Regions from separate parts of the Actinoplanes sp. NPDC024001 genome, predicted to be linked through region 1. Evidence: riboswitches for the same ligand, from Rfam matches in the RefSeq annotation. Region 1 holds a riboswitch; the other holds the start of a gene.
What was found. Region 1 has a riboswitch for thiamine pyrophosphate ahead of AB0F81_RS19435 (ECF transporter S component). Riboswitches for the same ligand answer to the same signal wherever they lie in the genome.
Positions count from the first base shown of each region.

Region 1 (4,404 bases):
GCCACCGGTGCGGCGGGCGCCGGTCGCCGAACGCCTCGATCCGGCCCGAGCCGGGAGCCAGCAGGCCACCGAGCAGCAGCGCGAGCGTGGACTTGCCGGCGCCGTTGGGCCCGGTGACGGCCAGCACCTCGCCGCCGCCCACACCGATCGAGACGGGGGCCAGACGGCCGGGCACGGCGACGTGCTCCGCCCGTACCAGATCGGGGTCTGCTCCGGTTGCGGCCTTGACCGGCGGCGTGCTGAAGCCGGGCACCCAGACGCCCTCGTCCGCCAGTTTGTCGCCGTAGGCGGCAAAGATCATCTCGGGCGCGCCATCGGCGCGCACGCCGCCGCCCGGCTCCAGAACGACCACGCGGTCGACCAGCGTGAGCGCCTCGGCCACCCGGTGCTCCACGATGATCAGCGTGGTCTCCGGGCCGGTGGCCCGGGCCACCGCCTCCCGGACCAGCTCGGCGCCGGGCGGGTCCAGGTTGGCGGTCGGCTCATCGAGCAGCAGCAGGCCGGGCCGCAGGGCCAGCACGCCGGCGAGCGCGAGGCGCTGCGCCTCGCCGCCGGAGAGCGCGGCGGTCGAGCGATTGATTCGGTACGGGAAGCCGACCCGGTCCAGGGCGTCGCTGACGCGGGGCCAGATGTCGCCGGCCGGCACACCCCGGTTCTCCAGCCCGAACGCCACGTCGTCGCCGCTGCGGGCCATCACCAGCTGGGTCTGCGGATCCTGGAAGACGATGCCGGCCCGGTCGCGGGCCTTACGCGCCTCTAGACCGTCGATCTCGAGGGTGCCCTCGGACTCGCCGGAGTCCTCCGGCAGCAGCCCGGCCAGCGCGGCGAGCAGGGTGCTCTTGCCGGCCCCGGAGGGACCGAGCAGCAGCACCCGCTCGCCGTGCCGGATGTGCAGGTCCAGCCCGCGGACCGCCCAGGCACGGCGACCGGCGTGCCGCCACCCGAAGCCGCGGAGCTGAACCTCACTCATGACTCAGATCAGTGCCCGTTCCCGGCCCGCTCCGAACCGGTCCAGGACACCGGTCGGGGCCAGCGCCCGGACCAGCAGCCAGCTGCCCAGGCCGGCGAGCACGGTGCCGCTGACCACGGTGAGCAGCGCGTACGGAACGCGGTACGACCAGAGGGCGGTCTCCGAGTTCCAGGCGAAGAAGTCGAAGATCGCCGCGCTCAGGCCGGTCAGCGCGCCGGCGAGCAGCGCGGCCGGCAGCCGGTAGTTGCGGTAGCGCAGTGCGGCGAACGCCAGCTCCGCGCCCAGGCCCTGGACCAGGCCCTGCGGGATGACGGTCGCGCCCCAGCTGTTGCCGAGCAGGGCGGAGATGATGGCCGCGACCAGTTCGGTGTAGAGCGAGGCGCCCGGCTTGCGGATGATCAGGCCGCCGAGCACGGCCGGCATCAGCCAGATCCCGTAGAGCAGGGTCTGCGCCGGCGGGAAGAACGCGAAGGCGCTCTCGGTGACGCTCCAGACGGTGTTCCAGGCCCAGAAGATCACGCCGAACGCGACGGCGATGACCGAGGCGACCACGACGTCTATCGTGCGCCAGCGGTTCGGGTTGGTGTCGTTCATAACGCCTCCCAGCGGGTACCGGGAGGAGACGCACGCCGCAACCGGGCGGCGATGCCCGGGAACGGCTGGAGAAAAGACCGAACTTCCTGCGCTGGCATTACCCAGATCAGGTGCGAGGGTCTGCGGTCGCCCGCACTCTCAGCGCTGTGCGCTCCCCTGTCGGAACGAGGTTTGTTCGCGACCTACCTCGACTTATGCATCGCTGAAGCGACGCACTGGTCTCCGCCGTCGCGAACAAACTTCGGTGCATGTGTTTCGATGACGATGACGCTAACACCGAGGTGAAGGCCAGTAACAGGGAGGGAGCCACATGGAGGTCAAGGCCCGCGGTCTGACGTTCGACGTGTACGAGGGCGGCCCCGAGGACGGCGATCCGGTACTGCTGCTGCACGGCTTCCCACAGGACCACCGGGAGTTCGACCTGCTGGCGCCGCGCCTGCAGGCGGCCGGCCTGCGCACCTACGCGATGGACCAGCGCGGGTGCTCGCCCGGCGCCCGCCCGGCCCAGGTGTCCGCGTACCGGCTGGACGAGGTGGTCGCCGACGCCCTCGCCGTGCTCGACGCTCTCGGTGTCGAACGCGCCCACCTGGTCGGCCACGACTGGGGTGCGCACGTCGCCTGGCTGCTCGCCGCCCGCCACCCGGACCGGGTGCGCACCCTCACCGCGATCTCGGTCCCGCACCCGCGTGCCCTGATGCTCGCGATGCGCGTCCGCCCCTCGCAGCGGGCCCGGTTCGCCTACTTCCAGGTCTTCCGGTCGTCGGTCGCCGAGCGGCTGCTGCTGGCCCGCAACGGCACGATGCTGCGCTGGATGCTGCGCCCGCTGCACCACGCCGAGCAGTACGTCGCGGCGATGCACGAGCCCGGGCGGCTGACCGGTGGACTGAACTGGTACCGCGCGTTCTCCCTGGACCAGGTGGCCGGGACCGGCGTGGTCACCGTGCCCACCACGTACGTCTGGAGCGACCGCGACGGCGTGGTCGGCCTGACCGCCGCGCTGCGCACCGCCGACTGGGTGCAGGGCGACTATCAGCTGGTCGCCATGCGGGGCGTCAGCCACTGGGTGCCCGAACAGGCGCCACGTGAACTGGCGGACGCCGTGCTGGCACGGATCGGCGTTTGACCATGACGCTGTGGGGGAACGCTGGCGCGACATGGCGGTCGAAACGCAATCCCCCCGAAAGAATTCGTCCCAGGAGACCGAGAAGCAGCGCTGGGACCGCAATTTCGCGGACCTGCTGCAGGAGCTGCGGGTCGCTCAGACCGGTGTGCAGATCCTCTTCGCCTTCCTGCTGACCATCCCGTTCAGCAACGGCTTCCCGAACGCCACCGCGTTCCAGAAGGACGTCTACGTGGTGGCGCTGATCAGCGCGGCGTTCGCCACGGCGCTGATCATCTCGCCGGTCGCCTTCCACCGCGCGCTGTTCCGGCAGGGCCGCAAACCTGAGCTGGTCAAGTACGCGCACAAGATGGCGTCCAGCGGGCTGGCCTTCATGCTGATCTCGATGGTCAGCAGCGTCCTGCTGATCACCGACTACGTGCTGGACTGGAAGTGGGCCATCCCGCTGACCGTGATCACGGCCGGCTGGTTCCTCACCTTCTGGGCCGGGCTGCCGTTCTTCCACCGGGAGTGGGGCGAGGACGACGAGGACTCAGCGGCGGCGTCCTCGTAGCCCGAGCTGCCGCAGCTCCAGCTCGGCGAGCGCGTCCACCGCGTCCGAGTCGCCGGCCCGCCAGCTCTGCGCGATGTCCGGGCCCAGCCTGGCCAGCTCGTTCAGCGGGCGGCCGGCCAGGGCCCGCAGTGCCAGCAGGTCGCGGCCGGCCGGCTCGTTGCGGACCGCCGCGGCCACCCCGGCCCGGCGGATCCAGCGCAGCCGCAACGGCAGCCAGAAGAACAGCACCAGGGCGAGCGGCACCGCGACCGCCACGGCCGGCAGGATCAGCGCCAGCTGGCCGACGAACTCCTGCTGCTCCCGGCCGGCGTCGGCGATGGCACGGGCGGCGTCCGCGGCCTTGGTGAACGGCTCGGTGAGATCGTCACCGACCACCGGGACGTCGTCCACCTTGCCGCCGGCGTCGGCCAGGTTGTCGGCGATGCCGGTGCCGGCGCCCTCCAGCTTCTGACCGGGCACGGCCAGCTTCTGCACCAGATCGTTCATCCAGAACGCGATCCGGATCCACAGATAGACCCAGAGGACGACGGCGATGTCGGTGATCAGCTGACGGAGGGCGACGGGAACGCGGTCGGCGTAGAGCTTCACACCGGAAGGTTCCCACTCAGCCCTTGGCGGCGCATTCCGGGCAGGTGCCGAAGATCTCCAACGTGTGCGACACGTTCACGAAGCCGTGCTGCCCGGCCACCTTCTCGGCCCAGGACTCCACCGCCGGGCCGGCCACCTCGACGGTCCGCCCGCACGAGCGGCACACCAGATGGTGATGGTGCCCCTGGCTGCACCGCCGGTAGAGATGCTCCCCGCCGGGCGGGCGCATCACGTCGATCTCGCCGGCGTCGGCGAGGCCCTGCAACGTGCGGTAGACCGTGGTCAGCCCGACCCGTTCGCCCCGCTCGCGCAGCATCGCGTGCAGGTCCTGCGCGCTGTGGAAGCCCTCGGTCTCGGCCAGCACGGCGCTGACCGCGCTGCGCTGCTTGGTGTTGCGCGGGGCTCCGGTGTCAGTCACGACCGGCCCTCCCTCGCGTGGCTCACGGCGTCCGTGACGATGTGCGCGACGTGCTCGTCCACCAGGGAGTATGCGATCTCCCGGCCGCGCCGCACACCCCGCACGACGCCGGCGCCGCGCAGCACCCGCAGGTGCTGCGAGACCAGCGGCTGCGGCGCGCC
Region 1 is NZ_JBEZZB010000045.1:30,255-34,658, reverse strand. It holds gene AB0F81_RS19440 (ABC transporter ATP-binding protein) at 1-970, opposite strand, end outside; gene AB0F81_RS19435 (ECF transporter S component) at 974-1,564, opposite strand; TPP riboswitch at 1,630-1,732, opposite strand; gene AB0F81_RS19430 (alpha/beta hydrolase) at 1,875-2,687, shown strand; gene AB0F81_RS19425 (DUF6328 family protein) at 2,719-3,237, shown strand; gene AB0F81_RS19420 (hypothetical protein) at 3,217-3,825, opposite strand; gene AB0F81_RS19415 (transcriptional repressor) at 3,842-4,243, opposite strand; gene AB0F81_RS19410 (metalloregulator ArsR/SmtB family transcription factor) at 4,240-4,404, opposite strand, start outside.

Region 2 (4,404 bases), on a different contig from region 1:
GAACCGCCGTGCTGCTGCGCAAAGCCGGCCTGCCCGGCGCCGGCACCGAGGGCACCCTGCTCGACCTCGGCTGCGGTTACGGGCCGATCGCCTGCGTGCTGGCCAGTGAGGCGCCGCGGGCGACCGTCTACGCCATCGACGTCAACTCGCGGGCCCGGGACCTGACCGCCGAGAACGCCGGCACGCTCGGCCTGGCCGACCGGATCCGGGTCGCCGCGCCCGACGACGTGCCGGACGACGTGACCTTCGCCGCGATCTGGAGCAACCCGCCCACCCACGTCGGCAAGGCCGAGCTGCACGCGCTGATGGAGCGCTGGCTGCCCCGGCTGGCGCCGGCCGGCACCGCCTGGCTGGTCATCAACCGGAACCTGGGCGGGGACTCGCTGCACGCGTGGCTCGTCGCGGGCGGCTGGGCGGTGGAACGGGTGGCCAGCCAGAAAGGCTTCCGGGTGCTGCGGGTGACCCGAAAATCGGCTGACTGAAGCGGCGGCGGCGGGGAGGATGCCGGCATGGGTTACGTGGATGTCGCCGGTGCCGGCTTCGTGCTCCCGGACGGGCGGGAGCTCTTCGCCGACGTGTCGTTCCGGGTCGGCGAGGGCGCGAAGGTGGCGCTCGTCGGGCCGAACGGGGCCGGCAAGACCACGCTGATGCGGATGGTGGCCGGGGACATCGCCACCCAGACCGGCACCATCGCCCGCTCCGGCGGGCTCGGGGTGATGCGCCAGTTCATCGGCATGATCGGCGACGACCGTACCTTGGAAGATCTTGCGCTTTCCCTGGTCGCGCCCGCGCTGGGCGCGGCAGGCGAGCGACTGCGCGCCGCGGCCGCGGCTCTGGACGAGACCGAGAAGAGCCAGATCGCGTACGCGAACGCGCTCGCGCACTGGGGCGAGGCCGGTGGTTACGAGGCCGAGGTGCTCTTCGACACGGTCGCGGTGTCCATTCTGGGCAAGCCGTGGGACGAGACGAGAAGCCGGATCGTGCGGACGCTCTCCGGTGGCGAGCAGAAACGCTTCGCGCTCGACCTGCTGCTGCGCGGCAGCGACGAGGTGCTGCTGCTCGACGAGCCGGACAACTTCCTCGACGTGCCCGCCAAACGCTGGCTGGAGCAGCGGCTGCGCGAGTCGTCGAAATCGGTCCTCTACGTCTCGCACGACCGGGAGCTGCTGGCCCAGACCGCGGACCGGGTGGTCGCCGTCGAGGGCGGCAGCGCGTGGACGCATCCCGGCGGGTTCGCGTCCTGGCACGAGGCCCGGCTGCACCGGCACGACCGGATGGAGGAGAACCGGCGGCGGTGGGACGAGGAGCACGAGAAGCTCAAGGAGCTGGTCTTCACCCTGAAGAACAAGGCCGCCTACAACGACGGCCTGGCCTCGCGCTATCAGGCGGCGCAGACCCGGTTGCGCAAGTTCGAGGAGGCCGGGCCGCCGCCGCTGCCACCGAAGGAGCAGTCGCTGCGGATGAACCTGCGCGGCGGGCGGACCGGCAAGCGCGCGGTGATCTGCGAGGGCCTGGAGCTGGAGGATCTGACCTTCCCGTTCGACCTGGAGATCTGGTATGGCGACCGGGTCGCGGTGCTCGGGGCCAACGGCACCGGCAAGTCGCATTTCCTGCGCCTGCTGGCGGCCGGCGGCACCGAGCCGGATTTGGAGCACAAACCGGTCGACGGCGCCCCGCTGGCCCATGTGGCGCACGACGGCCGGGCACGGCTCGGGGCGCGGGTGCGGCCGGGGCACTTCTCGCAGACCCACGACCGGCCGGAGCTGCTGGAGAAGACGCTGGTCGAGATCCTCTGGCGGGGTGACGAGCACCGGTCCGGGATGGACCGCGCGGGTGCCATGAAGGCGCTCAACCGCTATGAGCTGGCGGCGCAGGGGGATCAGCGGTTCGGGACGCTCTCCGGTGGACAGCAGGCCCGGTTCCTGGTGCTGCTGCTGGAGCTGTCGGGGGCCACCGTGCTGCTGCTCGACGAGCCGACCGACAACCTGGATCTGGCGTCGGCGGAGGCGCTGGAGGAGGGGTTGAAGGCGTTCGACGGCACGGTGATTGCGGTCACCCACGACCGGTGGTTCACCAGGTCGTTCGATCGTTTCGTGCTGTTCAGGAGCGACGGCGAGGTGGTCGAGGTGCCCGAGCCGGTTTGGGACGTGCGCTAGTTTTCTTTTCACGGACCGGTTATGGTCCGGTTACAAGACAACCCCACGGGAGCCCGGGCAACGGGCTGAGAGGGGGGCTGATGCCGCCCCCGACCGTCGAACCTGATCCGGGTAATGCCGGCGCAGGGAGGAGTGCTTCATGCACAGGTTCTTTCCTCGCATCCACGTCATAACCGACTCCATCGACGTGGTTCGTGCGGTCGCCGGCTTGGCCGACGTCGCCGTGCAGATCCGGGTCAAGAGCACCGATGCCGAGGCGTACGCGCTGGCCGTCGAGGCCGTCGAGACATGCCGCCCGGCGGGCACGATGGTGCTGGTCAACGATCGGGTCGGGGTGGCGCTGGCGGCCGGGGCGGACGGGGTGCACGTGGGCGCCGACGATCTGCCGGTGCCGGCGGCCCGCCGGGTCCTGGGACCACACGCCGTCGTCGGCGCCACCTGCCGCAACCCGCAGGCGGCCCGCGCGGCCGTCGCCGACGGGGCGAGCTATCTCGGGGTCGGGCCGGCGTTCACCACATCCACGAAGGACGGGCTGCCACCACCGCTCGGGCCGGCCGCGATCGCGGCCGTCGCCGAGGCGGTTCCGGGTACGCCGGTCCTGGCGATCGGTGGCATCACCGCGGATCGGGTGCCGCTGCTCGCGGTGCACGGTGTCGCGGCGGTGGCCGCCTTCGCGGAGGACCCGAAGGGAGCGGCTGCGGCATTCCTGGCGGCTCTGCGATGAGCGGCCGGATGCGCGTCGCGGTCGTCGGTGGCGGGATCATCGGGCTGGCCGTCGCCGCCGAACTGGTGCGGCGCGGCGGCGACGTCACCGTTTACGACCCGGAACCGGACGGGGACGGCGGCGCCTGGCACGTGGCGGCCGGGATGCTCGCGCCCGGCGGCGAGTCGGCCTTCGAATATCCGCACCTCACCAGGCTGCTGGAGGCGTCCAACGAGCTGTGGCCGGAGTACGCGGCGAGTCTCGGCGACGTCGGCTACGACGACGCCGGAACGCTCGGAGTGGCCCTGACCGCCGACGACGTCGCGGACGCGGCCCGGGAGTGGAAGCACCAGAAACTCGCGCCGTTGACCGGATCGCAGCTGCGGGACCGGGAACCGGCGCTGTCGCCGCGGGTGCGGGCCGGCGTGTTCGCGCCGGCCGAGCGGCAGGTCGACCCGCGCAGGGTCGTCGCCGCGCTGCGGGCCGGGCTGGCCGGGCACATCGTGCCGAAACGGATCAGCGCGCTCTCCGATGTGGACGCCGACGTCACCGTGGTGGCCGCCGGATGCGGCACCGCCGAACTCACCGGCCTGCCGGTTCGCCCGGTGAAGGGCCAGGTGCTGCGGCTGCGCGGCGAGCCCGGACTGATCCGGCACGTGATCCACGGATCGGCCGACGGTCGGCCGGTCTACCTGGTGCCGCGCGCGGACGGCGAGGTGGTGGTCGGCGCCACCCAGGAGGAGCGGACCGACCGGGCGATCACCGTCGGTGGCGTGCACGACCTGCTGCGGGCCGCCCTCGACCTGGTGCCCGGCCTCGCCGAGCACGAGATCACCGAGGTCACCGTGGGACACCGGCCGGGGACCCCGGACAACGCGCCGATCCTCGGATACCTCGACGACTCCCGCCGCACCGTGGTGGCCGCCGGTCATCACCGCAACGGCGTCCTGCTCGCGCCGATCACCGCGCGACTCATCGCCGACCTGGTGCTCACCGGATCGGCCGACAGCCTGATCAACGACTTCGCCCCCGGGAGGTTCGGATGCGCCTGACGATCAACGGCCGGACGGAGAGCCGGTCCGACACATGCTCGGTGGCGACCCTGGTCGCCGAGCTCATCGCCGCCCAGCGCGGCGTGGCGGTCGCGGTCAACGGGACCGTGGTACCCCGCTCGACGTGGGCCGAGGTCGACCTGGCCGACGGCGACAAGGTCGAGGTTCTCACCGCCGCGCAGGGAGGATGACGATGTTTCTGCCGGAGAACGGCCTGATCCTCGGCACCGGCGGGGCGAACAGCCTGGCCGCGCTGGAGGAGGCCATCCGGGCGTCCGAGACCACGCTGGTCACGGTGGCGCTGCGGCGGGTCGAGGCGGCCGGGCCGGGGCTGCTGCCGATGCTGGACCGGCTCGGTGTGCGGGTGCTGCCGAACACCGCCGGGTGCTACACGGCCGGCGACGCGGTGAAGACCGCACAGATGGCCCGGGAGGCGTTCGAGACCGACCTGATCAAGCTTGAGGTGATCGGTGACGAACGGACCCTGCTGCCG
Region 2 is NZ_JBEZZB010000022.1:4,410-8,813, reverse strand. It holds gene AB0F81_RS11285 (methyltransferase) at 1-482, shown strand, start outside; gene AB0F81_RS11280 (ATP-binding cassette domain-containing protein) at 510-2,156, shown strand; TPP riboswitch at 2,192-2,302, shown strand; gene AB0F81_RS11275 (thiamine phosphate synthase) at 2,296-2,880, shown strand; gene thiO (glycine oxidase ThiO) at 2,889-3,911, shown strand; gene thiS (sulfur carrier protein ThiS) at 3,902-4,102, shown strand; gene AB0F81_RS11260 (thiazole synthase) at 4,099-4,404, shown strand, end outside.
Region 2: another riboswitch for thiamine pyrophosphate. It lies ahead of AB0F81_RS11275 (thiamine phosphate synthase); the one in region 1 lies ahead of AB0F81_RS19435 (ECF transporter S component).